One region of the Nocardia sp. NPDC006044 genome, then DNA from elsewhere that is predicted to be linked to it. Evidence: riboswitches for the same ligand, from Rfam matches in the RefSeq annotation. Region 1 holds a riboswitch; the other holds the start of a gene.
What was found. Region 1 has a riboswitch for glycine ahead of gcvP (aminomethyl-transferring glycine dehydrogenase). Riboswitches for the same ligand answer to the same signal wherever they lie in the genome.

Region 1 (15,299 bases):
GTCGCCACCACCGAGCAGCAGGCGAAAACCCAAGCGGGACTTACGGTCTTCCGGCCGTCCGGCGCGGCGCCGGTCGCCGATCACCCGGCGGCGCTGATGTCCGGGCCCTGGGTCGACAAGACACAGAACCTGATCGGCGGACTGTTCGCGGACTACCTGCGCGCACCTGAGCAGGTATCGGCCTTCACCGCGGCGGGTTTCGGCACCGCACCCGCCGCCACCCCCGCACCGCCGCGCGCAGCCCTCGACAAAGTCCGTGCCACCCTTGCCAATCCGGTGCTCGGCGTGCAATCCACCGTGCTGGTCGACGTCTCCTCGTCCATGTCGACCACCGACGGTTCGATGACCCGGCTGGCGAATGTCGTCGGCGCGCTGAGCTCAACGCTGACGGTGATGCCACCGGACTTCGGCCTCGGCCTCTGGACATACGGCAAAAACCTCGACGGCACAACGCCTTACAAGGTACAGGCCGCCACCGCCGCGCTCACCGACGATCAGCGCACCAAGATCAGCAACGCGCTCGGCGCCATCAAGGCCGGTGAGGTCAAGGCCGACCAGGCGTACCCGACGCTGATCGCCGCGTACAAGAGCGCGGTCAACGGATACACCCCCGGCCGAACGAATTCCGTGCTCCTCATCACCGACGGCCCCGAGGACGACTCGACGGTCACCGGCGCGAAACTCGCCGCCGAAATGTCCGCCGCGATCGACAAGGCGCACCCGGTCCGCGTGGACATCATCGTGATCGGCGGCCAGGGCACGCAGACGCTGAAAAGCATCGCCGAGCAGTCCGGCGGCACGTACACGAAGGTCACCACCTCCGACGACCTCAGCTTCGGGTCCGCAGTGGTTCAGTCGCTGACGACCCCCTGAAGACGCAGACAAGGGCGCCCTCCGTGCCGACGGTCAGTCGGCGTACGCCTCGATCGGGGGGCAGGAGCAGACCAGGTTGCGGTCGCCGTACGCGCCGTCGATCCGCCGGACCGGCGGCCACACCTTGGGCCGCGGGTGGCCGAGACCCCGTGGGTACACAGCGGTTTCGCGGCTGTACGGGTGATCCCACTCGCCGACCAGGCTCGCCGCGGTGTGCGGCGCACCGCGCAGCGGGTTGTCGGTCACCGGCCACACGCCCGCCGCGACCTGATCGATCTCCTTGCGGATCGCGATCATCGCCTCGATGAAATCGTCCAGCTCGTCCAGGTTTTCGCTCTCGGTCGGCTCGACCATCAGCGTGCCCGCGACCGGGAAGCTCATCGTCGGCGCGTGGAACCCGTAGTCCGCCAGGCGCTTCGCCACATCGTCGACGGTGACGCCGGTCTGCTTGGTGATATCGCGCAGATCCAGGATGCACTCGTGCGCGACCATCCCGTGCTCGCCGGTGTAGAGCACCGGGAAGTACTCGTCGAGCCGGCGCGCGATGTAGTTCGCCGAGGCGATCGCGGTCAGCGTCGCGTCGCGCAGGCCGTCCGCGCCCATCATCCGGATGTAGGCCCAGGTGATCGGCAGGATCGAGGCGGAGCCGTAGTTGGCCGCCGACACCGCGTGCGAGTCGGTCACCAGCGGATCGCCGGGCAGGTAGGGCGCGAGGTGCGACCGGACCGCGACCGGACCGACACCGGGCCCGCCGCCGCCGTGCGGGATGCAGAACGTCTTGTGCAGGTTCAGATGGCTCACGTCGCCGCCGAACCGGCCCGGACGGGCAAGTCCGACAAGCGCGTTCAGGTTCGCGCCGTCGACGTACACCTGACCGCCCGCGTCGTGCACCAGCGCGCACAGCTCGGCGACCTCGTGCTCGTACACACCGTGCGTGGACGGGTAGGTGATCATGATGCAGGCCAGCCGGTCGGCGTGGTCGGCGATCTTGGCCCGCAGGTCGTCCAGGTCGACGTCGCCGTTGTCCCGGCACTTGACCACCTCGACGCGCAGCCCGGCCATCGCCGCCGAGGCCGCGTTGGTGCCGTGCGCGCTGGACGGGATCAGGCAGGTATCCCGGTGGGTGTCACCACGATCCAGGTGATAGCGGCGGATCGCCAGCAGGCCGGCGTACTCGCCCTGGCTGCCCGCGTTGGGCTGCAGGCTGACCGAGTCGTAGCCGGTGATATCGGAGAGCCACTGCTCCAGGTCGTGGATCACCTGCAACAGGCCGGGTGCGTCCTCGACCGGCGCGTACGGGTGCACGCGGGCGAAGCCGGGCCAGGTGATGGCCTCCATCTCCGCGGTCGCGTTCAGCTTCATGGTGCAGGAGCCGAGCGGAATCATGCTGCGGTCCAACGCGATGTCCTTGTCGGACAGCGAACGCAGGTAGCGCAGCATCGCGGTCTCGGTGTGGTACTTGGTGAACGCCGGATGGTCGAGGAACTCGGAGGTCCGGTTCTCGATCTCGACCGCGGGCGCCGGGTCGCGCTGCTCGGCCGACAGTGTGGTGCCGAAGGATTCGAGCACCGCCGCGACGTGTGCCTCGGTCGTGGCCTCGTCGCAGGCGATGCCGACGTGATCGGCGTCCACCAGGCGCAGGTTGATCCCGCGCGACTTCGCCTTCGCCACAACGGCTTCCGCACCGCCGGGCACGTGCGCCAGCACGGTGTCGAAGAACGTGTCGTGCACGACCGCGCCGTCCAGGCCGGCGGCGATGGTGGCGGCGTGCCGATGCACCCGGCGCGCGATGTCGCGCAGGCCGTCGGCGCCGTGGTAGCTCGCGTACATGGCCGCGACGATCGCCAGCAGCACCTGCGCGGTACAGATGTTGGAGGTGGCCTTCTCCCGGCGGATGTGCTGCTCGCGCGTCTGCAGCGCCAGCCGGTAGGCCACGTCGCCGTCCGCGTCCACCGAGACGCCGACCAGCCGGCCGGGCAGCTGCCTGGCATACGCGGTGCGCACGGCCAGATAACCCGCGTGCGGGCCGCCGAAGCCGAGCGGCACACCGAAACGCTGGGTGGTGCCGAAGCAGACGTCCGCGCCCTGGTCGCCCGGGGACGCGATCAACGTCATCGCCAGCAGGTCCGCGCCCACCGCGACCAGCGCGCCGCGCTCGTGCGCGGCGCCGATCAGCGACGTCCAGTCCACTACCCGGCCGGACGCGCCCGGCGCCTGCACCAGCACACCGAAGAATTCACCCTCGGGCAGCTCGCCGGCGGACAGATCCGCCGGCACCAGCTCGATGCCGAGCGGCTGCGCGCGGGTGGTCAGCACGGTCTTGGTCTGCGGGAACAGGTCGGTGTCGATGACCAGCCGCGTCGACTTGGACCGGCTCGCCCGCTGCAACAGCGTCATCGCCTCGGCGGCGGCGGTGGCCTCGTCCAGCATCGACGCGTTCGCCACGTCCATCCCGGTCAGCTCGGACACCATGGTCTGGAAGTTGAGCAGCGCCTCCAGCCGGCCCTGGCTGATCTCCGGCTGGTAGGGCGTGTACGCCGTGTACCAGGCCGGGTTCTCCAGCAGGTTGCGTACCAGCACCGGCGGGGTGAGGGTGTCGTAGTAGCCGAGCCCGATCATCGAGGTGGCCACGGTGTTGGAGTGGGCGAGCCCGGCGAGTTCGGCCAGCACCTCGTGTTCGGTTGCGGCAGGCGGCAATCCGGCCAGGCCGGACCCGTCGAGGATGGTGGCGGGCAACGCCTTCGTGGCGAGCTCGTCGAGCGAGCCGACGCCGACGACGTCCAGGATCCGGGCGATCTCGCCCCGGTCGGGTCCGATGTGGCGGTCGGCGAATGAGCGAGTCACGGCAGCTCCCATAGGGTTCGGGCGGGTCGACAGGGGTCGACGGTTACCAGCCCTCCCCCTCTGTCGTGTTGCCTGAGAGATTCGGACGCGCGACCGCAATGAAGGTCGAGCCCCTTTCCCCATGGGCGGGCGGCCCGAAGCCACCGCTTTCCAGAGGCGCCCAAGCCCGCACGGTCCCTGATGCCTGAGAGATTGACGGGGAGGTGCTGCTCCTTCGGCGCCCGGACTCTGTCGAACCCGGGACTCTCCCGCACGGCGTTGGCGCGCCACCAGTTTAAGCCGACGACACGCCAGAACGTGTCACTGGTCCCTTCCCTGCGGGTGTCGCGCTGGTCACGTCGGTATGCGGGAGCTCTGGACGATCACATCGATAGATGCGCATATCTACTTAACACTATGTTTTGACACAGTCCGAGCTGTCGCCATCGAAAACCAGATGCCGCCCAGCACAACACCCCGCTACCCTGAGTTCTGCCGGGGCGGCGGGGTGTTGTCGGTTGTCTGTTCTTATCCGGTCTTGCGGCTCATCCGGGCCTTACGCCGGTAGGACAGTTCGTCCTCCGGCCGCTCGGTCACCGCGGACGCGCGTTCGGCCGGGAAGTTGGCGATGGCGCCGGTGAGTTCGTGCATGGCGCCGCTGATCGCGATGCCGAACACGCCTTGCCCGCCCTGCAGTAAATCGACTACCTCCTCGGCCGAGGTGCACTCGTACACCGAGGTGCCGTCGGAGAACAGGGTGATCCCCGCGAGGTCCTGCACTCCCCTGCTGCGTAGATGGTCGACCGCGATCCGGATGTTCTGTAGCGAGATGCCCGCGTCGAGCAGCCGCTTCACGATCTTCAGGACCAGGATGTCCTTGAACGAGTACAGGCGCTGGCTACCCGAGCCGGCGGCGCTGCGAATGGAGGGCACGACCAATCCGGTCCGTGCCCAGTAATCGAGCTGCCGGTAGGTGATCCCGGCCACCTGGCATGCACTGGGAACCCGGTAGCCGACCAGATCGTCGGGAACCGAGTCGTCCGGGAACAGGCCTGGCTGCACCACATTTTGCGATTCCTCTGCCACTGACCACTCCCTTGCTCCGCCGACCGCTGGCCTCATCGATGACCCGGCTCCGCTTCGACCACTGCTCATACTGACGACCTGGCCAAAACGGACGTGGCCCAACTATCGAGATTACTCCCCTGATTGTCCAGGGAGCACCATCGTCCGGCCAAACGCGACGCGCGGTTAAAGTCTCAAGCTCTGGTTAAGGGACGATCCCCCGGTCAGCCCGCGAAAACGCCGGATTGCCGGAAAGGTCCTGTTCAGCTATCCGTGGCCTTGAAATCGTCGGGCGAGACCGACTCGAGGAACTCCTTGAACTTCTCCACCTCGTCCTCGCGCTCGTCCGGCATCACCAGCCCGGCCTCCTCGAGCACCGGCTCCTCGGCGTAGATCGGGCAACCCACCCGCAAGGCGATCGCTACCGAATCCGACGGCCGCGCCGAGATGTGCAGATCGTTCTCGAAGACCAGGTCCGCGTAGAACGTGCCCTCCTGGAGATCCACGATGCGCACCTCCTTGAGGGTGTGCCCGAGCTCGGTGATCAGGATCTTGATCAGATCGTGGGTCAGCGGGCGGATCGGGGTCACCCCCTCCTGCTCCAGCACGATCGCCGTCGCCTCGGCCTGCCCGATCCAAATCGGTAGATACCGGTCCCCCGACACCTCGCGGAGCAACAGCACGGGCTGATTCTGTGGCTGCTCGACACGAATGCCGATGACACGCATTTCACTCATCGCACTGCCTCCCAATATCCGCCGGCCGCCCGGCACGACCACCGCCCAGCTCGCCGTACCAACGAGTCTAGGCGAACCCGCGCGGGTGCAGCGATCGGTGTGCAAGCCGAAATCGGCGTGTTGGATGACCGAAACATGACACCGATTCCGCGTCAACGGGCCGACGGGATGTTCAGCCGCCCAGCGACGTCCGCACCGACGACTTCACCAGACAGGCGTGCAACGTCAGCGACAGCGCCGCGAGTTCACGCACCGTTTCCTCGGCTCTGGCCCGCGCACCGGCGTCGCGGCTCTTCGCGATCGGGGCGGCGATCTGCGCGACCAGCGCGGCCTCCCGATCGGCGGCCAGCTTGAACGCGCGCAAATGCCGTGCCTCCAAACCGAATTCGGCCATCGCCTTGGCGGTCCGGGCCAGCGTCACCGCGTCGCCGTCGAAGAATCCGGCGGCGCCGGGGGTGATCAGGTTCGCCCGGATCAGATCGTTGAGAAACGCCTCGTCGATGTCGGCCTGGGCGAGCAGATCCGCGCGGGTGAGCCGGATTTCGTGATCGAAGCGCAGATCGTCGGGGGAAATCTCGCTGGGCACCACGCCGAGCCTCCTCGGCGCGATGGCGCCGTTTCTGTTCCCGCCGGATGCGACCGGGTGCTCGGAGCCGGCGGTCGCTGCCGCCGGCTCCGACGCACCCGTATGGCCCGAATGCGCCCGGGCGCGGGCTTCCCGCACACCGAGCGTCGCCGCACCGCTGTCGATCGCTTCGAGTTGTTCCTTGATCACCTTCAACGGCAGGTACTGATCGCGTTGCGCGGTCAGCACGAACCGAAGCCGCTCACAGTCGGCGACGGAGAATCTGCGGTAGCCCGAGGGCGTGCGCTCCGGCCGAATGAGGCCCTCCGCCTCCAGGAAGCGGATCTTCGAGATGGTGACGTCCGGAAAGTCCGGGCGCAGCAGGTCGAGCACGGAGCCGATCGACATGCCTCCGCGCGCCCACTGCGCCGCACCTGTCACGGCGTTGAGTCCTTCATGACCCCGAGCCCTTCATGAGGTGAAAGAACCCAGCGCCGCGTGCTCATAGGCTCCCTGCACCCGCCGAGTCGTTCTGCGCCCGCGGTCCGGTGAGGAACACCAGGCGGAACTTGCCGATCTGCACCTCGTCGCCGTTCTGGAGTTCCGAGGAGTCCACCGGCTCCCGATTCACATAGGTGCCGTTCAGGCTGCCGACATCGACAACCTGGAACGAATCGTCGTCCTGACGGAACTCGGCGTGCCGACGGCTGACGGTGACGTCGTCGAGAAAGATGTCACTGTCGGGGTGGCGGCCCGCCGACGTAGTCGGCTGATCCAGCAGGAACCGCGAGCCCGCGTTCGGACCGCGCTTGACGACCAGGAGGGCCGCACCAACGGGCAGACCCTCGACCCCTTGGACCGGCTGTTCGCCGGTCGGCTCTCCGGAGCGCGACGCGTCGACCTCGTTCAGGAAATCCGCGCGGAAGACCGACGTCGTCTCGGCCGCGGTCTCCCCGTAACCCGGGTCTTTGTTCTCGCTCACCGTTTCTCTCCTCCTCGAACCTGATTATCCATGCAAGCAGGTGATACCTGTGGCACCACGACCTGCCGTCGAGTCCCTAGATTCCCGACAATGGCTGTCGGCGCATCTGTTGGCATTGACCGTACCCTGCCAGGGCGTGCCCGTGCAGGTAGAACCGGGAAGGCTGATTCAGCCCCCGATAACTCCTTGATAACCTGCCGCATCCAACAGTTCATCAAGGGTCTTGTCGAGGCCGGCGGCGTCCGCGACCTCGAGTTCGAACAGCCATCCGTCGCTGTACGGATCGGTGTTCAGCGTCTCCGGCTCCTGCACCAGAACCTCGTTCACCGCAACAACTTTCGCTGCGATCGGCGCGTAGATGTCGGACACGCTCTTGGTCGACTCGACCTCCGCGATGCTGTCCCCCACGGCGACGTCCTTGTCCGTTTCGGGCAGCTGCACGAACACAACGTCACCGAGCTGGGACTGGGCATAATCGGTGATGCCCACCCGAACCCGGGTCGGGCCGATCCGCTGCACCCACTCGTGCTCCTCGGTGTAGCGCAGATCTTCGGGGGTCTGGGTCACAGGCCGTCCGTCCTTTCCATTGTGATCGTGTGGGCGCAACTCTATGCGAGGCCCGAGCCGATCTTCGACTCGACGCCTCGGTCAGCTCGGCCGGTGTGCCACAGCCGGTATCGAGCGAGCGACCGCGATCGCCTTACCGGTGTAGAGCAAGCCGGTCCATACATACACCGCCGTGCCCCAGACCAGTAATGCCCCGCCGAAGGCCCGCCCGAAACCGTCGAGCGCCCAATCCATCTCCCCGGCCAGCAGCCAGACGAACGCCGACATCAACGCGAAGGTGGCCGCCTTGCCCAGATAGATGACGTCGGGCGGGGGCAGATCGCGGCGTTTGTAGACCGAAAGCGTGAGGGTGAGCACCAGATCGCGGCCGACCAGAAGCACCGCCACCCACCACGGGATCAGGCCGCGCAGCACGAACGCCACCAGCGTCGTCACCAGGTACAACCGGTCCACGAACGGGTCGAGCAGGGCGCCGAGGCGGGAGGACTGATCGAGCAGGCGGGCCAGCTTGCCGTCCAGGAAGTCGGTCAGGCCGCTGGCGAAGGCCAGCACGAACGCCCAGCCGTCGGCGTGTTCGACCAGCAGCAGCCAGAGGAACAGCGGAACACCCAGCAGGCGGACGAAACTCAGGACGTTCGGGACCGTGAGGATGCGGTCGTCGAAGACGCCGCCGGTGTCGGCGCGCCCCTCCGGTTCCGTTGTGCCCGATTCGGTTGTCACGCCCCGTGCTTACCGCACCGACCCCGGTCGACGCCATCCGGGCACGCCGGTTTTCTCGATATCTCCGGGCAAGGATGGTTTCCGCCACAGACCGGCGGTGACAGAATGAGTATGAAATCATCTCATCTGTCGGTACGGTGAACGTCCGGTGAGCGAGAGGAAGTCATGCCCGCATTCGACTACGACGTGGTGGTGATCGGTTCCGGCTTCGGCGGCAGCGTCAGCGCCCTCCGATTGACCGAGAAGGGGTATCGGGTCGGCGTGCTCGAGGCGGGCAGACGCTGGCCCGCCGAGGACATCCCGCGCACGAATTGGAATGTGCGCAAGTCGATCTGGGCGCCGCGACTGGGTCTGACCGGGCCGCAGCGGATCAGCGTGCTCGGCAAGTGCGCGGTGTTCTCCGGCGCGGGCGTCGGCGGCGGTTCGCTCATCTACGGCAACACCCTCTACGAGCCCCTGCCGAACTTCTACACCGATAAGCAGTGGGCGCATATCACCGACTGGCGCGCCGAGCTGGCGCCGTATTACGACCAGGCCCAGCGGATGCTCGGCGTGGCGCCGAACCCGCGGATGACCCCGGCCGACGAGGTGATTCGCGAGATCGCCGACGACCTCGGCGTGGCCGACACCTTCCACCCGACGAACGTCGGCGTGTTCTTCAACGAGAGCGACCCGGGCGCAGAGGTCGACGACCCCTATTTCGGCGGCGTCGGCCCGCGCAGGCGCGGATGCGTGCACTGCGCGCAATGTTTCACCGGCTGCCCGAACAACGCCAAGAACACCACCACCACGAACTATCTGTACCTGGCCGAACAGGCGGGCGCCGAGGTGCACCCGCTGACCACCGCCACGTCCGTGCGGCCCCTGGCGGACGGCGGCTTCGCCGTCGAGACCGAGCGTTCGGATCGCTGGATCCGCAAGCAGCGCAGGACCTTCACCGCCGAGCAGGTGGTGTTCGCCGGCGCCGCGCTCGGTACCCAGAAGCTGCTGCACAAGATGCGCGACGACGCGGTGCTGCCGAATCTGTCGCCCCGGCTCGGCGAGCTGACCCGCAGCAACTCCGAGGCGATCCTCAACGTGGTGAGCCGCACCCGCCGCGATTTCGCCGAGGGCATCGCGATCACCTCCTCGATCCACCCGGCCGCGGACACTCACATCGAGGTCTGCCACTACGGCAAGGGACAGAACGCGCTGTTCCCGATGTCGGTGCCGATCGTCGACGGCGGGGCGTTCCGGTTCCTGCGCTTCCTGCTGGCGATGGTGGTGCACCCGCTGGTGTTCCTGCGCAGCCTCAACGCCAGGCGCGCGTCGGAGAAGTCGGTGATCCTGCTGGTCATGCAGTCGCTGGACAACTCGCTGACCTCGTTCCGGCGGCGCGGGCTGCTCAAGACGAAACAGGGCACCGGCGAACCGAATCCGACCTGGATCCCGATGGCGCACGACATCGGGCGGCGCTTCGGCGAGAAGGTGCACGGCGATACGCACGGGCTGGTGATGGACGTGTTCAACATTCCGGCGACCGCGCACTACATCGGCGGCTGCGTCATCGGGGACAGCCCGGAGACCGGCGTGGTCGACCCGTATCAGCGGGTGTTCGGCCATCCCGGCCTGCATGTCGCGGACGGCTCGGCGGTGACCGCGAACCTGGGCGTCAACCCGTCGCTCACCATCACCGCGCAGGCGGAGCGGGCAATGGCGTTCTGGCCCAACAAGAACGAGGCCGATCCGCGGCCCGAACTCGGGACCGCGTATCAGCGGATCGCGCCCGTGGCGCCGAATCGGCCGACGGTGCCCGCCGCCGCGCCGGGCGCGTTGCGGCTGCCGATCACCCCGGTCGATCCCCCGGTGCCCGCCACCTGAGCGCACCGGGCGGCATATCCGACCGGCACCGAACGTGGCGAAACCGACACCGTCGGCGGGGCCGATACCCGCTAGCGTCGGCAGCGTGTCAGACAGTGGTATCGATCTACGTTCTTACCTCCCCGCGGCCGACGTGCGCGCCCGCGGCGCGGCCCTGCGCGACCGGGTGCCGGTCACCGCGCGCGATCGCGCGGCCGAGGGAGCGCGCAGGCCCGAGGTGCTCGACTTCGTCGAGGCGAGCAACGCGGGCCGGCTCGCTCACCTGGTGCCGCTGCGCATCGGCCGGATGATCGCCTCCCCGTTCACGTTCTACCGCGGCGCGGCCGGGCTGATGGCCGCCGATCTGGCCGGCGGACCGGACACCGGGCTCACCGCACAGCTCTGCGGCGACGCGCATGCCGCGAATTTCGGCCTGTACGGCACGCCACGCGGCGAAATCATCATGGACATCAACGATTTCGACGAGACCATCGCCGGGCCCTGGGAGTGGGATCTGGACCGCCTCGCGGCCAGCCTGGTGCTCGCGGGGCGGGAAAGCGGTGCGGGCGAGGACGACTGCCGCGCCGCCGCGCACGACGCCGCCCGCGCCTACCGCCTCGCCGTCGCGCAGCTGGCCGAGCAGCCGTTCCTGGAATCGTGGAGCGCGCTGCCCGACGAGTCGGTGCTCGACGAGGCCGCGGCCCACGACCTCGTCGACGACTTCAAGAAGGCCGCGAAGAAGGCGCGCAAGAACACCAGCGCGAAGGTGGTGGCCAAGTGGACCGAGCACCTCGAGGACCACCAGACCGGCATCAAGAAGCACCGATTCATCAGCGACCCACCGATTCTCACCCCGGTCGGCGACCAGGTCGCCGCGGCGATCACCGACGGCCTGGAACGCTACGCCGACACGCTGCGCCGGTCGCGGCGCAACCTGCTGGCCCGATTCGCGGTGTCCGACATCGCCTTCCGCATCGTCGGCACCGGCAGCGTCGGCCTGCACACCTATGTCGCGCTGCTGCACGGCAACGAGCGCGAGGATCTGGTGCTACAGATCAAGCAGGCCAACCCGTCCGCGCTCGCGCCGTATCTGCCCGCGCCGCCGCCGAAGCACGAGGGCAAGCGAATCGTGCAGGGCGCGAGGCTGGTTCAGTCCGAGAGCGACATCCTGCTCGGCTGGACCAGCGTCGACCCGACCGGCGACGGCGTCGAATTGCCGTTCATCGTGCGGCAATTCCGCAATCTGAAGGGCAGCATCGACCCGGCCGGCCTGTCCGCCGCCGAGCTCGACGACTACGGCCGGCTGGCCGGCGCGCTGCTGGCCCGCGCGCATTCGCGCTCGCTCGATCCGCGCCTGCTCGCGGGCTATCTGGGCGAGGACGAGCGGTTCGACGACGCGGTCGCCGATTTCGCCGTGCGCTATGCCGACCGCACCGAGGCCGACCATGCCACACTGGTCGAGGCGGTAAAGGCGGGCAAGATCGCCGCCGAAGAGCCGGAGTGAACGCGACACCAACACGCCGACTGTTCCCACCGGCGCGGCGAATTCGGCCGCGCACCTCGTATCCTGTGCACTGTCGAGTGTCGACGTGAAGGGCGGTCGTTAATGCTCGTGCGAGTGCAGAACGCCGCAGGCACCAATGCCGAGCGGGCACTGATCGATTGGCTACGCACCTGGAAGGACGCGGACAGCCCCAAGGGCGTCGCCACGATCAACTGCAGTCTGTTCCACAAGGATCGGCTGCACCAGTTCGACGCGGTGGTGTGGACGCCGACCAGCTGCGTGGTGATCGAGGCCGAGGCGCTGGTGGCCCGCCAGGACGGCGTGCTGGAGATCCCGCTCAACGGCCAGTGGACGATCAACGGCGACCCGGCGGCCATGGAGGGCCGGGACCGGCGCACGCCGTTGGAGAAGTCCCGCGAGCACACCTTCGCGTTGCAGAACTGGCTGGCCGCGCGCGGACTCGGTCAGCGCGCGGTGCACGGGCTCGCGCTCGTCGTCCCGCTGCGCGGGGCCGAGCTGAAGATCCAGCAGGCGTGGAGCGACCCGAGCTTCGACGTCATCCTGGGCGACGACCCCGGCCGGCTGCGGCACTATTTCGACGCGCTGGCCGAGGAGGAGAAGCACCTCTGGACGGCCAACGACGTCGCGGTCGCCTTCCGCGGCCTCGGCATCCTGCCCTACCTGCCCGCGCCGCAGGAGCTGCTGAACGAGGGCTTCCTCGGTCCGATCGACATCACGCTGTGGCACGGCGGCCCCAACCAGGCCCAGGCCGAGGCCTATGCGGAGGAGCTGGCGCAGGCCGAGCGCGACGCGCACCGGCCGGTCTACGCGGTGGAAGCGCCCTGGTACAGCCCGTGGAAGCTGTATCCGCGGGAGACCAGGGACATGGATTTCGGTCGCGCCTTCATGCGGATCACCCTGGCCATCGGCATGCTGATCGCGTTCGCCTGGGTGCTGTGGTTCGTCATCAGCGCGGTCCTGACCTATGGGCCGTGATTCGGCTCAGGCCTTGCGCGCCACCGTGATTCGCGGCAGCTCGGCCGTCGGCTCGTCGCCGGCCGGATCGGCGGGCTGCGAGTCGCGTTCCACCAGCAGCGCGACGTGCAGCCGGGACGGACAGCCGAGTTTGAGCATCACCTGGCGCACGTGATTGACCACCGTCCATTCGGAGATCCCCAACTGGGTGGCGATCATCCGGTTGGTCATGCCGGTGGCGACCAGCCTCGCGATCTCGCGCTGCCGGTTGGTCAGCGCGGCCAGCGGTGAGTCGTCCGGGTTGGGCAGCGTCGGGCTCGCGCACGCGTAGGCCACCGCCTCGGCCAGCGACATCTCCCCCGCCGCCCGCATGATCTCCCGGAACCTGGCCTCGCCGAGGGCATTCCGGTGCTCGGCTTCGCGGGGCGCCGGGTCGGCCGGGCCCAGCTGCGGGATGCCGTGCGTGGCGCGCAACTGCCGGGCCGCGTACATCAGCGTCATCGTCGCCTCGGCATGCTCGACCCCGGCCGCGTCGTAGGCCATGGCGCAGCCCTCCAGGGCGACGATCGCTTGCAGCACATGCTCTTCCAGGTCGTCCTCGTCCAGATTCTCCCGGTAGAGCATCTGCGCCCGGTCCGCGGTCCGCGGCCCGATCTGCGTGCGCGCCAGCGTATTCAACCCGATCAGTCGTGCCGTGCTGTCCAGGCACCTGGCCCGGTCGCGCATCTTGCCCCAGATCTCGGTATCCCTGGTGGGCGGATCCGGGATGCGCAGCAGCATCATCGAGCCCTGTAACCGTCCCGGCCATGGCCCGGTGAGCTCGCCGGCGTAGCGCGCCGCGACACCCAGGCGGTCCTTGGCGCCCGCCCGGTCGCCGACCGCGATCAGCACCGGACCCAGCACCACCGCGACCCTGGCCGCGTCCACCTGCCGGTCGAAACGGCGGTACGCGGCAATGGAATTGGTCAACAGGTCGACCGCCCGCCGTAATCGCCCCGACCGCCCGGCCCAGGTGCCGAGCACCTCGAGGCACAGCGGGGCGGTCACCCCGGGCGACAGTGTGGTGCGGTCGCTCATCTCCAGCGCCTTGGCCAGCACCGATTCCACCTCGGACTGGTAGCCGAACTGGATCCACGCCGATTCCAGGTCGGCGGCCAGGCGGACGGCGCGCTCCGGCCGTCCGCTGTCGATCAGATAGTGCACCGCCGCGATGAAGTCCACGATGCGTTTGCCCGCGGCGTCGAGCGCGGCCGTGCGGTGTTCCCGGGTGTCGAATTGGGGGCCGATCAGCTCGGCGAGCCGGCAGAGCCGGTCCACGTGGTCGTCGCGCATCGCGGTGGCGCGCGCCGGGTCGGCGGCCAGTATCTGCCGGCAGTAGGCGTGCACGGTGGCGAAGAGCCGGTAGCCGTTTCCGTGCGGCCCGCTGGAGACGTGATCGAGCAGGCTGCGCCTGACCAGCTCGGTCATCGCGGTCGTCGCCTCCTCGTCGGTGGTGCCGGCCGCGAGGCAGGCCATGTCGGTGTCGATCACCGACTCGTACATCGACAGGCGCAGCAGCAGCTCGAGCACCTCGGGCGCGACGTCGTCCAGACCCCATTCGACCGCGCCGTGCAGTGTCCGGTGCCGGGCGGGCACGTCGACATAGGACGTGGACTTCAGGTCGGCGCCCGCCTCGATGCGGTGCAGCGTGCGCACCGGACCGATCCGGGCGATCGAACCCGCCGCGAGTTCGATGGCCAGCGGCACGCCGTCGAGTTCGCGCACGATCTCGTCGAGCACGAGCCGATCGGCCACCGCGGCGGTTCCCCGGTAGTGGCTGTCGATGCTGTCGAGCAACAACTGGGCGGCGGGCGCGGACCCCGGGTAGTAGTCGCCGGTGTCGCAGCCGGTGCCCAACGGACGCACGCACAGCACACATTCGCGGTACAGGTTGAACGGGATCCGGCTGGTCGCCACCAGGGTCAGGTTCGGGCAGTGGTCCAAAAGCATTGCCACATCGGTGGAGATCTGCTCGACCACTCGATCGCAGTTGTCCAGCAACAGAATTGCCGGTGCGGCGCCGATCATGGCGGCCAGCGCGGCCAAGGCCTCGACCGGATCGAAGTAGCGAGGTGCGGCGGCAAGCGAACGATGGCTTGCCTTCTCCAGCACCGCGTTCCACGCACCGGTTCGATCGACGCACTCGCCGAGATCGACCATCGCGTCCCGTTCTGCGCGGAATCCGCTGTCCGGCAATGCTTCTCGAGCTAGCCTGGACTTACCCACCCCGGCGGTCCCGGTGAGGGTGAGCAACCGGACCCGGCGATCGAGGAGCAATCGACCGAGTTCCGCGAGCTCTGCCGCTCGCCCGACGATCGTCGGAAGCCGATATGTTCCGGCCAGCGTAGGCCGGAGGTCATCGCCCACCATGGGTACCTCTCAGTCACTGCCACGGCTAAGACGACCGCACGAAATACGCCCGAGCCACATTGCATCCAGGCCGACCGAGCCGAGAGATCGATCGGCGAACCTGAATGTTCACCGATCGAATACGACCATACCAAGACCTCGCGACACTGCGAGGCGTTCAGCAATACTCCGAGTTGACCTGGGGCTGCGAGGGTTTCGCAAGTCATGCGATAACGACCGGCTTCGGTCGGATGACCATTG
Region 2 (15,299 bases), 530 kb from region 1:
CCGGGTGGTCTACGACGTCGCGGCCAACTGGAAGCTCATCGTGGAGAACTTCATGGAGTGCTACCACTGCGCGACCATCCACCCCGAACTCACCGAGGTGCTGCCCGAATTCGCGGAGGGACTCGCCGCCCAGGTGTTCGTCGGCCACGGCGCGGAATTCGGCGCCGATATCGCCGGATTCACCGTCGACGGCTCGCCGGGTTTCGACCGGTTGCCCGGAGTTACCCCGGAACAGGACCGCCGCTACTTCGCGATCACCGTCCGGCCGACCGTTTTCGTCAATCTGGTCCCGGATCACATCATTTTCCACCGAATGTTCCCCATGTCGGCGGACCGAACTATCGTCGAGTGTGATTGGTTGTATACCAAGGATGTGGTTGCCGCGGGACGCGATGTGTCCCGCTCCGTCGAATTGTTCCATCGGGTGAACGAACAGGATTTCGCGGCATGTGAGCGAACGCAACCCGCAATGTCGTCGCGCGCCTACCGTAAGGGCGGGGTGCTGGTGCCCGCCGAGCATCACATCGCGGAGTTCCACGAGTGGTTGTCCTGTCGGATCGGTGACGTGAGGTGACGTGTGATGAATGGTGATCCGGATCTACTCATCGGCGGTCGATGGACGCACGCGTCGGACGGCGGCGTGCGGCAGATCATCGACCCGGCGACCGGCACCGTGGTGGCGACCGTGGACGAGGCGACCCCGGCCGACGCGCGTGACGCCGTGGCGGTCGCCCGCACCACCTTCGACGAGGGAGGGTGGGCCGCGACCCCGGTCGCCGAGCGGTCCGCGCTGCTGCTGCGGATCGCCGACCTGCTGTCCCGCGACAAGGACCGGCTGGCCCGGTTGGAGACGGCGGACACCGGAAAGACGTTGGTGGAGAGCGAGATCGACATCGATGACGTCATCTCTGTGTTCCGCTACTACGCGAACGCCGTCGCCGTGCAGGCCGACCGGCTGATCGATGTGGGCGACCCGGCGGTGATCAGCCGGGTGATCCGCGAGCCGATCGGTGTCTGCGTGCTCATCGCGCCGTGGAACTATCCGCTGCTCCAGATGTCGTGGAAGGTCGCGCCCGCGCTGGCCGCGGGCTGCACGATGGTGCTCAAGCCGAGCGAGGTCACCCCGCTCACCACCATCGAATTCGCGCGGCTCGCCGAGGAGGCGGGGGTACCCGCCGGTGCACTGAACCTGGTCCAGGGCAGCGGCGCGGTGCTCGGCGCGGCGCTGACCGACAACCCCGACGTCGACTTCATCTCGTTCACCGGCGGCCTGGCGACCGGCCGGACGATCAGCAACGTGGCCGCCGAACACGTCACCAAGGTGGCGGTGGAACTCGGCGGCAAGAACCCGCACATCGTGTTCGCCGACGCCGACTGGGAAAGCGCCGTCGACCACGTCCTGACCGGCGTGTTCCTGCACTCCGGGCAGGTCTGTTCGGCGGGCACCCGGTTGATCGTCGAGGAGTCCATCGCCGAGGACTTCGTCGCGGAACTGGCGAGCCGGGCCGAGCGGATCCGGGTCGGCCCTGGCCTCGACCCGGCCAGCGAAACCGGTCCGCTGGTCTCCGTCGAACACCGCGCCAAGGTGGAAGCCTATGTCGCGCTGGGCATCTCGGAGGGTGCGAAGCTGGTGACCGGCGGTGCGCGGCCGACCGACCCCGCCTTGCAGGACGGCAGCTACTACCTGCCGACGATCTTCGACCGGTGCGATCGCTCGATGCGCATCGTGCGGGAGGAGACCTTCGGCCCGATCCTCACGGTCGAGCGATTCAGCACCGAGGCCGAGGCGATCCGGCTCGGCAACGACACCGAATACGGCCTCGCCGCGGGCGTGCGCACCGCGGATCCGGCGCGCGGCGAGCGGGTGGTGCGCGCGCTGCGCCACGGCACGGTGTGGCTCAACGACTTCGGCTATTACACCGCCGGTGCGGAATGGGGCGGGTTCAAGCAGTCCGGCAACGGACGCGAACTCGGCCCGACCGGCCTGGCCGAATATCAGGAAATCAAACACATTTGGCACAACACGGCACCGAAGCCGGCGGAGTGGTTCAAGGGCGTCTGATCGTAAGCAGCAAATCTCGGCCGGACAGCCCGTACGGCCGCCCGCGAAAGGCACGGTAAGCAATGGTGGTTCAGGAACACGGTGTGTCCGATGACAGCGGAATGGAGGATTTCGGCTACAAGGAATCCCTCGACCGAAGTATCGGGAAGTTCGCCAGTTTCGCGGCGGGGGTCAGCTATATATCGATCCTCACCGGCACGTTTCAGCTGTTCTATTTCGGTTTCGGCAGCGCGGGTCCCGCGTATCTGTGGTCGTGGCCGATCGTTTTCGTCGGGCAGCTGGCTGTCGCACTGTGCTTCATGGAGCTCGCCGCGCGCTATCCGGTGGCCGGCTCGGTCTACAACTGGTCCAAACAGCTCGGCAGCAGAATCGTCGGCTGGTCGTCGGGCTGGTTGATGCTGACCGCGTCGATCGTGACGCTGTCCGCGGTGGTGCTCGCGCTCCAGCTGAACCTGCCCCGGCTGTGGAGCGGCTTCCAGCTCATCGGGGACGGCAGCGGCGAGCACGACTACGCCACCAACGCGGTGGTGCTCGGCACGATCATGATCATCTTCACCACCACGATCAACGCGCTCGGCGTCCGGCTGATGGCGATGATCAACAGCGCCGGCGTGTTCATCGAGCTCATCGCGGCGGTGCTGATCGCGATCATCCTGGCGGCCAACGCGACGCGCGGCCCGCAGGTGTTCTTCTCCACGCACGGCTACGGCGCGGGGGAGTCCGGCGGTTACCTCGGCGCGTTCCTGGTCGCCTCGCTGGCCTCCGGCTATGTCATGTACGGCTTCGATACCGCGAGTTCGCTCGGCGAGGAGACGGTGGAACCGCGGCGGACCGCGCCCAAGGCCATCTTGCGCGCCGTGCTCGCGTCCTTCGTGATCGGCGGCGCGATCCTCGCCTTCGCGGTGATGGCGGCGCCAGATCTCGACGACCCGCAGATCGGCAGCTCCAGCGGCGGCCTGCAATACATTGTCGAGCAGGTGATGTGGGGCCCGCTCGGCACGATCTTTCTGTGCTGCATCGTGGTCGCGGTGACCGTGTGCTCGCTCGCCGTGCACACCGCCGCCATCCGGCTCACCTTCGCCATGGCCAGGGACAACGCACTGCCGTTCGGCGAGAAGCTCGCCCGGGTGCATCCGAAGACCCAGACGCCGGTCATCCCGGCCGTGCTGATCGGCGTGCTCGCCGCGCTCATCCTGGTGATCAATATCGGCCAGCCGAAGATCTTCACGGTGCTCACCTCGATCGCGATCATCATGATCTACCTGGCGTACCTGATGGTGACCGGGCCGATGCTCAAGCAGCGGCTGCGCGGGCAGTGGCCGCCGAAAGAGCTTGCGGCGGGCGGATATTTCACCATGGGGCGCTGGGGAATGATCGTCAATATCGTCGCCGTGGTGTGGGGCATCGGGATGGCGCTGAACCTGGCCTGGCCGCGCGCATCCGTCTATGGCACGCCCTGGTACAACACCTGGGGTGCGTTCGTCTACATCGGCGCGATCCTCGGCGCCGGTCTGCTCTGGTACATCCTGAAGGGCCGCAAGCGAATCGGCACTCTGGCTTCCCACGCAGCGGAGGTACGCAATGTCTGACGCCGTGTTCGACTACGTGATCGCGGGTGGCGGGACCGCCGGGTGCGTGCTCGCCGCCCGGCTCAGCGAGGACCCGCGGGTAACGGTGTGCCTGCTGGAGGCGGGCCCGTCCGACGTCGGCGATCGGGCCATCCTCGAACTCGCGCAGTGGATGCATCTGCTCGATTCCGGCTACGACTGGGACTATCCGGTCGAGCCGCAGGAGCGCGGGAACAGCTTTCTGCGCCACGCCCGCGCGAAGGTCCTCGGCGGATGTTCCTCGCACAACTCGTGTATCGCGTTCTGGCCGCCCGCCGAGAATCTCGACGAGTGGGCGGCATTGGGCGCGAAGGGCTGGGGCGCGGCGGACGTGCTGCCCTACGTGACCCGGCTGGAGAACAACGACGCGCCCGGCGACCAGCACAGTCGCAGCGGCCCGGTCCGATTGCGCGACGTGCCGCCCGACGACCCGTGCGGCGTCGCGGTGCTCGCGGCGGCCGCGGCGGTCGGGCTGCCGACGGTGCGGTTCAACCGGGGCGCGACCGTGCGCAACGGGGCGGGCTGGTTCCAGATCAACGCCGCCGAAGACGGCACGCGCATGTCGACATCGCACGCGTACCTGCACCCGGTGCTGGATTCGCGCCCGAATCTGGAGGTGCGCACCGACTGCTGGGTCAGCGAGATCCTGTTCGACGACGCGCGCGCCGCGACCGGCGTGCGATATCTGCGCCCCGACGGCATCGGCTACGACACCGTCTCCGCGCGCCGCGAGGTGATCGTCACGGCCGGCGCCATCGATACGCCGAAGCTGTTGATGCTGTCCGGGATCGGGCCCGCCGAGCACCTGCGCGAGATCGGCATCCCGGTGCTGGCCGACTTGCCCGGCGTGGGCGCGAACCTGGACGACCACGTCGAAGGCCTGGTGTTCTGGGACGCCGCCCGGCCGATGGTCACGACCTCGACGCAGTGGTGGGAGATCGGCATCTTCGCCACGCTCGACGAGTCGCTGCGGGTGCCGGACGTGATGATGCACTACGGCAGCGTGCCGTTCGACATGAACACGCTGCGCCGCGGCTACCCGACCACCGACAACGGCTTCTGCCTGACCCCCAACGTCACGCAGGGCCGTTCGCGCGGCACGATCCGGTTGCGCAGCCGCGACTTCCGCGACCGGCCGAAGGTCGACCCCCGCTACTTCACCGATCCGGACGGCCACGACGAACGGGTGATGCTGGCCGGGGTCCGGCTGGCCCGCAAGATCGCCGAGCAGTCCCCGCTGCGCGAGTGGATCGCCGCCGAGCTCGCGCCCGGCCCGGACGCGACCTCCGACGACGAACTGCTGAGCTACATCCGCGCCACCCACAACACGGTGTACCACCCGGCCGCCACGGCCAGGATGGGCGCGGTGGACGATCCGCTGGCGGTGCTCGATCCGGAGCTGCGGGTCAAGGGGGTGTCGCGGCTGCGGGTGGTCGACGCGTCCGCGATGCCGAAATTGCCCGCGGTGAACCCGAACATTACTGTCATGGCCATGGCGGAGAAGTGCGCGGATCTCGTCCGGACCACGTGAGCCGGACATGTCTGCGGAGGGCGAACTAGCCGCGTTCCTCGGCGGGCACGCGCCGTTCCAGTCGATGACCGCCGCCGATCTCGACCGGCTCGCCGCGGCCTCGTCTTTGCACGAGTTCGCGGCGGGCGCGGTGATCAGCGACTACTCGGCGCAGGTGCCCGACGACATCTGGATGGTGTGGACCGGCCGGGTCATCCTGCGGCGCAACGGTCCCGACGCCGCCGCCTCGTCGCTGTCGGACGACAGCCGCACGATCGACACCGTCGAGGCAGGCGGGATCTTCGGCTACGTGCCGCTGCTCACCGGCGGCAGCGCCGAATTCGTCGCGCTGGCCACCGAGACCAGCCTGTTGATCCGGTTGCCCGGCGAGCACGTCCGCGCGCAGTTCGCGCAGCCGGACGGGCTGGCCTTTCTGGCGTCGTCGGCGTGGAAGACGGTGTCCGGCAACCGAACCCCGATGGCGCAGGTGCTCGGCACCCGCCCGGCGAGCGAACTCGTCTCGGCGCAGCCGATTTTCGTGACACCGGAGACCAGCGTCCGGGAGGCGGTGATCCGGATGACCGAGCAGCGGGTCACGGCGGTGCTGATCCGGTTGCCGGACGGGGATTTCGGCATCTTCACCGATCAGGATCTGCGGGCCGAGGTGGTGGCGGCGGGGCTGCCGGTCGACCTGCCGATCGCGCGGGTGATGAGCGCGCCGGCCCGGCGGGTGAGCGCCGATCTGTCCGCCGAGACCGTGCTGATGGAGATGCTGGAGAGCGGGTTGCGGCACCTGCCGGTGGTCACCCGGCGGGGTGAGGTGCTCGGCGTCCTCGAGGACTCGGACCTGCTCGCGGCCTCCGCGCGGCAGAGCTTCGCCCTGCGCCGGGCGATCGGCGCGGCCGCCGACGCGGCGCGACTGCAAGTGGCGGCCCGCGAAATCCCCGGCACCACGGTCGATCTGTTCCGCAACGGCACCAAAGCGTCCGCGACGAGCGGCATCCTCTCCGTGGTCATCGACTCGGTGGTGCGCAAGGCGCTCGAGCTCGCGATCGCCGAGTCCGGCGACGCGCCGCAGGGTGGCTTCGCCTGGCTCACCCTCGGCAGCATCGCCCGGCGCGAGGCGATGCCGTCCTCGGATGTGGACAGCGCGCTGTCCTGGGACGATGAATTGTCCACGGCCAGTGGGCAACTGCGCGCCATCGCCGAACGCACGCACGCCATCCTCGACGCCTGCGGACTGCCCGCGGACAGCAATGGAGCGATCGCCGCGAAGCCGAAATTCGCGCGCTCCCGGTCGGAGTGGACGAGGGCGGCGACGCGCTGGTTGGACGATCCGCTCGTCGATCGCGGGTTGGTCATGTCGTCGTTGCTGATCGACGGGCGCGTGGTCTGGGGCGATCCGGGCCTGCACGCGGTGCCCGCGGCCTTCGCCCGGATGCGCGCCGACTATCCGAACGCGTTGCGCCTGCAACTGCTCGACGCGCTGTCCGGACGGGTCCGGGCGCGCTCGCTGCGCGACGTCCTGTCCCGGCGTGGCGGCACCTTCGACCTGAAGACGCACGCGCTGGTCCCGATCGTTAACCTGGCCCGCTGGGGCGGGCTGGCGGCCGGCGTGACGGCCGCGGCGACGCCGGTGCGGCTGGCCGCGGCGGCGACGGCCGGGGTGATCGCCGATCGCGACGCGGCGGTGCTCACCGAGGTGTTCGTCATGTTGCAGCGCATGCGGATGGTGCATCAGGTCGAGCAACTGTCCGCGGGCCACCGGCCCGGCGATGTGGTGGTGATGGCGGAGCTGTCGCCCCTGAACCGGAGTTTGCTGAACGACGCGCTGCGCGAGATCGCGGCCGTCCAGCGACGCGTCCGCGGGATCGCGATGCCCTCGGCCTAGAATGACGGCGTCATGGCAAAACAGGATGGTGAGGACCCGGGCCGGGCCGCTGCGGTGCAGTCGGTCGACCGCGCACTGCTCGTGCTGGAGATCATCGCCAAGCTCGGCCAGGCGGGTGTCACGGAGATTGCCGCCGAACTCGGTGTGCACAAATCTACCGTTTCCCGGCTGATCGCCGTGCTGGAATCGCGCGGTTACGTCGAGCAGCTCTCCGACCGCGGCAAGTACCGGCTCGGCTTCTCCATCGTCCGGCTGGCCGGATCCACCAGTGCGCAGGTCGATTTGGTCGGTCAGAGTCAAGGCGCCTGCAACGAACTGGCCGCCCGGACCGGCGAGACCACGAATATCGCTGTGCTGGACGGTAATCGGATCATCAACATCGTGGAGGCGGCCGGCACCGGGTCGATCGCGCTGCGCTCCTGGGTCGGGCAGAGCTGCCCGGCGCACGCCACGTCGAGCGGGAAGGTGCTGCTGTCCGGTCTCGAACCGGCGGCGCTGCGCAAGCAGGTCGGCCCGAAGCTGGAGTCCTTCACCGCGAACACGCTGACCAAGGTCGCCGACCTCGCCGCGCAGCTGGTGGAGGTGCGGGAGAACGGATGGGCAAGTGTGCGTGAGGAACTGGAGGTCGGCCTGAACGCGGTCGCCGCTCCGGTGTTCGACAGCAACGGGGTTATCGTTGCCGCGCTGAGCGTTTCGGGTCCGGCCTATCGGCTCGGTCCGGATCTGTTCGCGCCCACGGCCGCGCTGGCCATCGCGAGCGCCGCGGACATCAGTCACCGGCTCGGCTACTTCGGCTGAGCGGGCCGGTGCGGTTCGCCATTGACAACCCGCGCGGCCGACGATAATACTATGTTGCATATCGCGCGCCTGTTGCGCTATATGCAACAAATATCGGTATCCATCAACTGAATATCGCCGCACACGCAGCGGGAGATCTCCATCCGTTCGATGGAGAGCCGAAGGAGCAACACCTCCCGGGAATCTCTCAGGCCCAGTACCGCTACGCACAAGGCAACTCTGAAAAGTAGTGCACCACGCACTCGCCGACGGGGCAAACGCGCGACGCGTGAATCTCTCAGGCCATAGGACAGAGCGGGAGGAGCCACCCCCACGCATCCGCGAAAGGCTCCCCATGGCTGATCCTGCCTCTGCCCTGCGCACCGAACTCGATGTCTCGCTGCGCGAGTTCGACCCGGTCGTCGCCGCTCTGGTCGACCAGGAGACCAGCCGCCAGCAACGCGGACTGGAAATGATCGCCTCGGAGAACTACGCGCCGCTCGCGGTGATGCATGCCCAGGGCACGGTGCTCACCAACAAATACGCCGAAGGCTATCCGGGGCGCCGCTACTACGGCGGTTGCGAATACGTCGACGAGATCGAAACCCTGGCCATCGAGCGGCTGCGTTCGCTGTTCGGCGCCGAATACGTGAACGTGCAACCGCATTCGGGGGCGCAGGCGAACGCGGCGGTCATGCACGCGCTGCTGCGGCCCGGCGACGGCATTCTCGGCCTGGCGCTCGACCACGGTGGCCACCTCACCCACGGCATGAAGATCAACTTCTCCGGCCGGCTGTACAACGTTGCGGCATACCATGTTCGGGCCGAGGACCAGCTCATCGATATGGCCGAGGTAGCGCGGCTCGCGCACGACCATCAGCCGAAGCTGATCGTGGCCGGCTGGTCGGCCTACCCGCGGCAGCTCGACTTCGCCGAATTCCGGCGCATCGCCGACGAGGTCGGCGCGTACCTGATGGTCGACATGGCGCACTTCGCCGGCCTGGTGGCGGCCGGGCTGCATCCGTCGCCGGTGCCGCACGCGCACGTCGTCACCTCGACCACGCACAAGACGCTGGGCGGGCCGCGCGGCGGATTCATCCTCGCCACCGCGGATTTGGGCAAGAAACTGGATTCGGCGGTGTTCCCCGGCCAGCAGGGCGGCCCGCTCGAGCACGTGATCGCCGCGAAGGCGGTCGCGTTCAAGATGGCGGCCGAGCCGGCCTTCCGCGACCGGCAGGAGCGAACCCTCGCGGGTGCCCGGATCCTCGCCGACCGGCTGCTGGCCGAGGACTGCCGGGCAGCGGGCATCGGCGTGGTCAGTGGCGGCACCGACGTGCACCTGGTGCTGGTCGACCTGCGCGCGGCGCGGCTGGACGGCAAGCAGGCCGAGGATCTCCTGCACACCCTCGGAATCACGGTGAACCGCAATGCGATTCCGTTCGATCCGCGTCCGCCGATGATCAGCTCCGGGCTGCGGATCGGCACACCGGCGCTGGCCGCCCGCGGCTTCGATGCCGCGGCGTTCACCGAGGTCGCCGATATCATCGCGACCGCGCTGAGCGGCGGCGCGCCCACGCAGGCGCTGACCGCGCGGGTGGACGCGCTCGCGCAGCGGTTCCCGCTGTACCTCGGCGTGCGGAACCCGGCGTGACGATCAGCGTATTCGACCTGTTCCGGGTCGGTATCGGGCCGTCGAGTTCGCATACCGTGGGGCCGATGCGCGCCGCGGCGGCGTTCGTCGAGCGGCTGAAGGACGCCGACGTGCTGCACCGGACCGCCGCGCTGCGGGTGCAGCTCTACGGCTCGCTCGGCGCGACGGGCCGCGGGCACGGGAGTGTCGAGGCGATCGTGGCCGGGCTGGCCGGCGCGCAGCCGGAGACCATCGACCCGGACACGATGGCCGCCACCGTCGCCACGGCGCGCGCCGACGGCCGGTTGTATCTCGGTGGCGTGCAGCCGATCGCGTTCGCCGTCGACCGCGATGTGGAACTGCTCGGGTTGACCCGCTTGGACTTTCACACCAACGGGATGCGGTTCGCCGCGTACGACGACGCGGGTCAGGTGCTGCGCGAACGCCAGTACTTCTCGGTGGGCGGCGGTTTCGTGCTCGATGAGGACGAGATCGAGGGCCGGACCGTCGAAGCCCCGGTCTCCGTGACGCATCCGTTCCGCTCGGCGGACGAACTGCTCTCGATCACCGCGGCCACCGGCAAGTCGATCAGCGATATCGTGCTGGCCAACGAAATGTCCTGGCGCAGTGCGGATCAGGTGCGGGCGGACCTGCTCGGCATCTGGCAGGTGATGCGCGGCTGCGTCGACCGCGGGATGTCGGCCAGGGGAGTGCTGCCGGGTTCGCTTCGGGTGCGGCGGCGCGCGGCGACCCTGTTCGAGCGGCTCGGCGCCGAGGCCGAGGACAACGATCCGCTGCGCGCGATGGAGTGGGTCACCCTGTACGCGATGGCGGTCAACGAGGAGAACGCCGCGGGCGGCCGGGTCGTCACCGCGCCGACCAACGGCGCGGCGGGCATCATTCCCGCTGTGCTGCACTACATTCAGCGATTCGTCGGCGGCGCCGACGAGGACAGCGTGGTCGAATTCCTGCTCACCGCGGGCGCGATCGGCCAGCTCATGAAGGAGAACGCGTCGATCTCCGGCGCCGAGGTCGGCTGCCAGGGCGAGGTCGGTTCGGCCTGCGCCATGGCCGCGGCAGGTCTGGCCGCCGTGCTCGGCGGCACGCCCGCGCAGATCGAGAACGCCGCCGAGATCGGCATGGAACACAACCTCGGCCTCACCTGCGACCCGATCGGCGGACTCGTGCAGATCCCGTGCATCGAACGCAACGGCATCGCCGCGGTGAAGGCGATCACCGCCGCCCGCATGGCCATTCGCGGTGACGGCATGCACCACGTGTCGCTGGATCAGGTCATCCAGACCATGCGCGCGACGGGAGCCGACATGCTCGACAAGTACAAGGAGACCTCGCGCGGCGGGCTGGCGGTGGCCGTCGTCGAGTGCTGAGTTCAGCGGGCGGGGAAGCGGATGATCCGGTCGTCGCCGGTGCGGACATCGCCGCGGCCGTCGGTGTTGGAGGTGGTGAGCCACAGCGAGCCGTCCGGCGCGACCTGCGGGGTGCGCAGCCGGCCGTATCGGTCGCGCAGCTGTGCCACCGGCTTGCCGAGCGTGCCGTCGGCCACCTGCGGAATCGTCCAGAGCCGCTCGCCGCGTAACGCCGCGACGTACAACGTGTTCGCGGTGATCGCCAGTCCGGACGGCGAGGCTTCGCTGGTCGCCCAGGTGATCAGCGGGTTCGTGTAGCGGCCGCCCTGGGTGTCGCCCTTGCCCTCGACGACCGGCCAGCCGTAGTTGCGTTTCGGCTGGATCAGGTTGATCTCGTCGTAGGTGTCCTGGCCGAACTCGGTCGCGTAGAGCCTGCCGGCCGAGTCCCAGGCCAAGCCCTGGACGTTGCGGTGGCCGAGGCTGTAGACCGGTGAATTCGGCGTGGGATTGCCGGGCGCCGGTTTGCCGTCCGGGTCCAGCCGGAGAATCTTGCCGTTCGGACTCGCCGCGTCCTGGGCCCGGCTCGACTGCCCGGCGTCGCCGGTGCCGACATACAGCATGCCGTCCGGGCCGAAGGCGATTCGGCCGCCATTGTGAATGGTGTTCTTCGCGATGCCTTTGAAGATCACCTCCGGCTGGCCGTCCAGCCGGAAACGCACGATCCGATTATCGCTACTGCTGGTGAAATAGGCGTAGACGTAACCGTTTTCGGCATACTTCGGCGAGACCGCGAGGCCGAGCAAGCCGCCCTCGCCGCGCGCCACCACGCCGGGCACTCGATACGCCTGGGTGGGCGCCGAGCCCGGCGTGATCCGCGTGATCACCCCGGTGTTGCGCTGCGCGACCAGCGCGGAACCGCCCGGCAGGAAGCTCAGGCCCCATGGCACGGAGATGTCGCGGGCGAGTTCTTCCGGTGCGTTGAGGTCCGGGACGCCGACCGGCTGCGCGACGGAACCGGGCACTGCGACGAAAAGCGCTGTCGCCACCGCGATCACAGCGGTGCCGGCGAATTGTGCCGCACTTCGAAGTGTCGAAGTCATGCCTAAGTAGAACCCCATCCGACTGATCAACTCGACTGGCGAGCGACTGGGGATGTGAGTGCGACCGGACGAGCGGGAAACTCGCCCGGTCGCATGACCCGTAATTCGATGTGCCCGAATCAGGCGTCCGGCACGATCACGACTTTGCCGGTGACCGTGCGGGATTCGGCCAGCTCGAGCGCCTTCGCCGCCTGGCTCAACGGAATTCGCGCCGCCACCTGCGCGCGCAATGTCCCCTCGGCGGCCAGGTCGAAGACCGCGCCGAGGTCCTCGTGGACGCGGTTGCGGAACTTGGTCAGGTTGCGCTTGCCCGCCCACAGGTTGTAGAAGTGCGCATTGCGCTTGTTGGGCAGCGCGTTCCATGCCATCAGCTGAGCGAACAGCTTCAGCACCGGCAGCCGCGAGTTGCCCTCCTCGTCCTTGGTCGAGGCGGTCCCGTAGGCGACCAGCGTGCCGTGCGGGGCGAGCAGCCCGAACGAATCGACGATGCCGGGACCGCCGACGTGATCGAACACCGCGTCCACGCCCTGCGGCGCGAGCGCCCGGACCTGAGCCACCACGTCGCCGCGGTAGTCGACCGGGGTGGCGCCGAGCGCCTCGACGGCCGCCGCGTGCCGGGCCGACGCGGTGCCGATCACCCGGATGCCCGCGGCGCGGGCCAGCTGGACCAGGGTCGAGCCGACGCCGCCGTTGGCGCCGTGCACCAGGATGGTCTCGCCGCGCTTCACCTTCGCCGTCCGGTACAGCATCTGCCAGGCCGTAATGCCGTTCACCACAAAGGTTTCCGCCTCGGCCGCGTCGAGCGACGCCGGCACCGGGACGAGGTCGGCGGCGTCGAGCACGACGTGGCTGGCCCAGCCGCCGGTCTTGGTCAGCGCGGCCACCCGGCGACCGACGAGTGCCTCGTCGACCGACGATCCGGTCGTGATGACCGTGCCGACCAGGTCGTAGCCCGGCACGAAGGGGAACGGCGGCTGGTCGTAGTACTTGCCGCGGCGCATCTGCTGCTCGGCGAACGAGACGCCGGACGCGTCCACCCGGACCACGACCTGGTCGGCGCCCAGCGGCGGCAGCTGCCGCTCGGTGACCTGCAGGCCGCTCGGCTCGACCAGGCCGGGCAGGACGATCTCGACGGCGGTGACGGGCTTGGTGCTGATCATGATGACTCCTAGTGTGTGACTGGTCAGTCACTCGATGTGCCGGAAAAGGGCCCCGCGAGCGGGGCTCGGTCTGTCTAGTGGGTGTCGGGGTGGCGCATGCCTTCGGTGAGCATCGCGGCCCAGTCGCCGTCCTGGTGGTCGAGTTCGAGGGTGACGATGAGGTGGCAGAGCTGGCCGTAGGCCATGAACCGTTGCACCGCGCTGTTCGCGGCGCCGGACCTGGTCTTCGCGAAGGTGGTCACCTTGGCGAGTCCTCGGCGCATGGCGTCCGCGATCTCCGGGATATCCGCCGCCGACTGCGCGTGGACCTGCAGCATGAGCAGGCTCCGGTCCGCGATGAGGTCGGCGTACGCGCCGCCCATGGCGTACAGAATCTCGTCCGGGCTCTCGCCGTCGGCCCGCGCCGCGCCCGCCGAAAGTGCTTGCACGACAAGCTCGAAGCAACGGTCGATCGCCGCCACGAAGAGGGCGATCTTGCCGGGGAACAGCTTGAAGACGTAGGCCGGGGAGATCTCCGCCTTCGCCGCCACGTTGTTGATCGGCGTGCCGTGGTAGCCGGTGCGGGCGAACTCGATGATCGCCGCATCGACAACCGCGTCCCGCCGAACCTCCGACGTGGAGAGTGTCGCGCCGCGCTTTGCCATGTGAGTGACTGTACACTCACTCTTCGCTGAACGTCAACCGAAGGCCGTCAAACGCCCGATTCGATAACGCCCTACCAGCGAATTCGGGGGATAGTGGAGAGGTGTCCGTTGACGAGAGCGCCGAGCCGGAGTGCCTGGGCGCACCGGTCGGGCGGCGTGTGGTGCTGGGATTGCTCGCCGCGGGGGCCGCGGGTGTGCTCGGCGGCGCATCGATTCAGCGGGGGTTGTCGGCAGTGCTCGGTCCGATCGGCAACCGCGATCCGACCGGATTGGTCGGACTTCTGCCGGTGGGCAACACCTTTCGCTTCTACTCCGTCACCAGCAGCGTGCCGCGGCGCGACGCGAGCGACTATCGGCTGGACATCACCGGACTGGTCGACGCGCCCCGCAGTCACACCCTCGGTGACCTGCAGGCGATGCCACAGCAGGAGCTGGTGCGCGACTTCCAGTGCGTCACCGGTTGGCGGGTACCCGAGGTGCGCTGGCGCGGTGTGCGTCTCGCCGATCTGCTCGACGACGCCGGCGTGCACCAGAAGGCGCGCGCTGTGCGGTTCACCTCGTTCGACGGCACGTATTCCGAGAGCCTCACGCTCGAGCAGGCCAGGCGCTCCGACGTGCTCGTCGCGCTGGAGATGCTCGACGGCCCGGTAACCCACGATCACGGGGGTCCGGTCCGGCTCTATGTCGCGCCGATGTACGGATACAAAAGCATCAAGTGGCTCGCCGGCATCGAGTTGACCAAGGACGTCGTGCCCGGCTACTGGGAGCGCCGGGGCTACTCGATCGACGGGTGGGTCGGCCGATCGAACGGACGTGACGATGACCCGACCGGCTGACCGCGACCTGCACCGGTTCACCCTGGCCGAACGCTGGGTGCATTGGCTGGCCGGTGTGCTCGTGCTGATCTGCGTGCTCACCGCCGCGATCCTCTACCTCGGCCCGCTCGCCGTGCTCGTCGGCAACCGCCAGATCGTCGAAACCGTCCACGTCTACTGCGGATTCGCGTTGCCGGTGCCCATCGTCGCCGGCCTGCTCTCGCGCGCCTACCGCGCCGATCTGTCCCGGCTGAACCGCTTCACCCGATCCGACTGGCGGTGGCTGCGCGAGAAGGGACGCCGTCTGTCCGGCGACGGCGTCGGAAAGTTCAACGCCGGACAGAAACTCAACGCGGCACTGAGCGCCGGATCGATCCTCGTCCTGCTCGGCACCGGCGTGCTCATGTACTTCCCGGACTGGACCCGCCTCGCCTGGCGCACCGGCGCGACCCTGATGCACGACTGGTTCGCGCTGGCCTTCGGCCTGCTCGTCGCCGGCCACATCGGCTACGCGCTGCGGGACGCGGAAGCTATGCGCGGCATGCTCAGTGGAAAGGTCACCAAGACCTGGGCCGAGCAGGAGCACGAGCGGTGGGCCGCGGAGCACGACCGGTAACTCAACTCCTGGTGCCGGTGCGCCGGGAACGAGTGCGCCGGGCGCAGTCGCGGGTCAGGGTGTGCACGTGATCCAGTAGGCCGGGGCTGACCCCCGCCGTACCCGTGGGAAACCGGGAGG

Region 2: it holds a riboswitch for glycine, as region 1 does, so the genes downstream of both, glyA (serine hydroxymethyltransferase) here and gcvP (aminomethyl-transferring glycine dehydrogenase) in region 1, are expected to answer to the same signal.

Annotation. Positions count from the first base shown of each region.
Region 1 is NZ_JBIAID010000001.1:3,736,054-3,751,352, forward strand. It holds gene ACFYO1_RS17120 (VWA domain-containing protein) at 1-873, shown strand, start outside; gene gcvP (aminomethyl-transferring glycine dehydrogenase) at 907-3,729, opposite strand; glycine riboswitch at 3,879-3,978, opposite strand; gene ACFYO1_RS17130 (MerR family transcriptional regulator) at 4,225-4,818, opposite strand; gene ACFYO1_RS17135 (bifunctional nuclease family protein) at 5,025-5,498, opposite strand; gene ACFYO1_RS17140 (MerR family transcriptional regulator) at 5,671-6,471, opposite strand; gene garA (glycogen accumulation regulator GarA) at 6,566-7,045, opposite strand; gene gcvH (glycine cleavage system protein GcvH) at 7,214-7,612, opposite strand; gene ACFYO1_RS17155 (CDP-alcohol phosphatidyltransferase family protein) at 7,694-8,332, opposite strand; gene ACFYO1_RS17160 (GMC oxidoreductase) at 8,498-10,192, shown strand; gene ACFYO1_RS17165 (DUF2252 domain-containing protein) at 10,278-11,675, shown strand; gene ACFYO1_RS17170 (nuclease-related domain-containing protein) at 11,790-12,671, shown strand; gene ACFYO1_RS17175 (ATP-binding protein) at 12,678-15,056, opposite strand.
Region 2 is NZ_JBIAID010000001.1:3,204,807-3,220,105, forward strand. It holds gene ACFYO1_RS14575 (aromatic ring-hydroxylating dioxygenase subunit alpha) at 1-574, shown strand, start outside; gene ACFYO1_RS14580 (aldehyde dehydrogenase family protein) at 581-2,062, shown strand; gene ACFYO1_RS14585 (APC family permease) at 2,125-3,651, shown strand; gene ACFYO1_RS14590 (GMC family oxidoreductase) at 3,644-5,200, shown strand; gene ACFYO1_RS14595 (putative nucleotidyltransferase substrate binding domain-containing protein) at 5,208-7,070, shown strand; gene ACFYO1_RS14600 (IclR family transcriptional regulator) at 7,083-7,868, shown strand; glycine riboswitch at 8,078-8,171, shown strand; gene glyA (serine hydroxymethyltransferase) at 8,203-9,498, shown strand; gene ACFYO1_RS14610 (L-serine ammonia-lyase) at 9,495-10,865, shown strand; gene ACFYO1_RS14615 (PQQ-dependent sugar dehydrogenase) at 10,868-11,944, opposite strand; gene ACFYO1_RS14620 (medium chain dehydrogenase/reductase family protein) at 12,064-13,104, opposite strand; gene ACFYO1_RS14625 (TetR/AcrR family transcriptional regulator) at 13,179-13,748, opposite strand; gene ACFYO1_RS14630 (molybdopterin-dependent oxidoreductase) at 13,850-14,584, shown strand; gene ACFYO1_RS14635 (cytochrome b/b6 domain-containing protein) at 14,568-15,179, shown strand; gene ACFYO1_RS14640 (monodechloroaminopyrrolnitrin synthase PrnB family protein) at 15,181-15,299, opposite strand, start outside.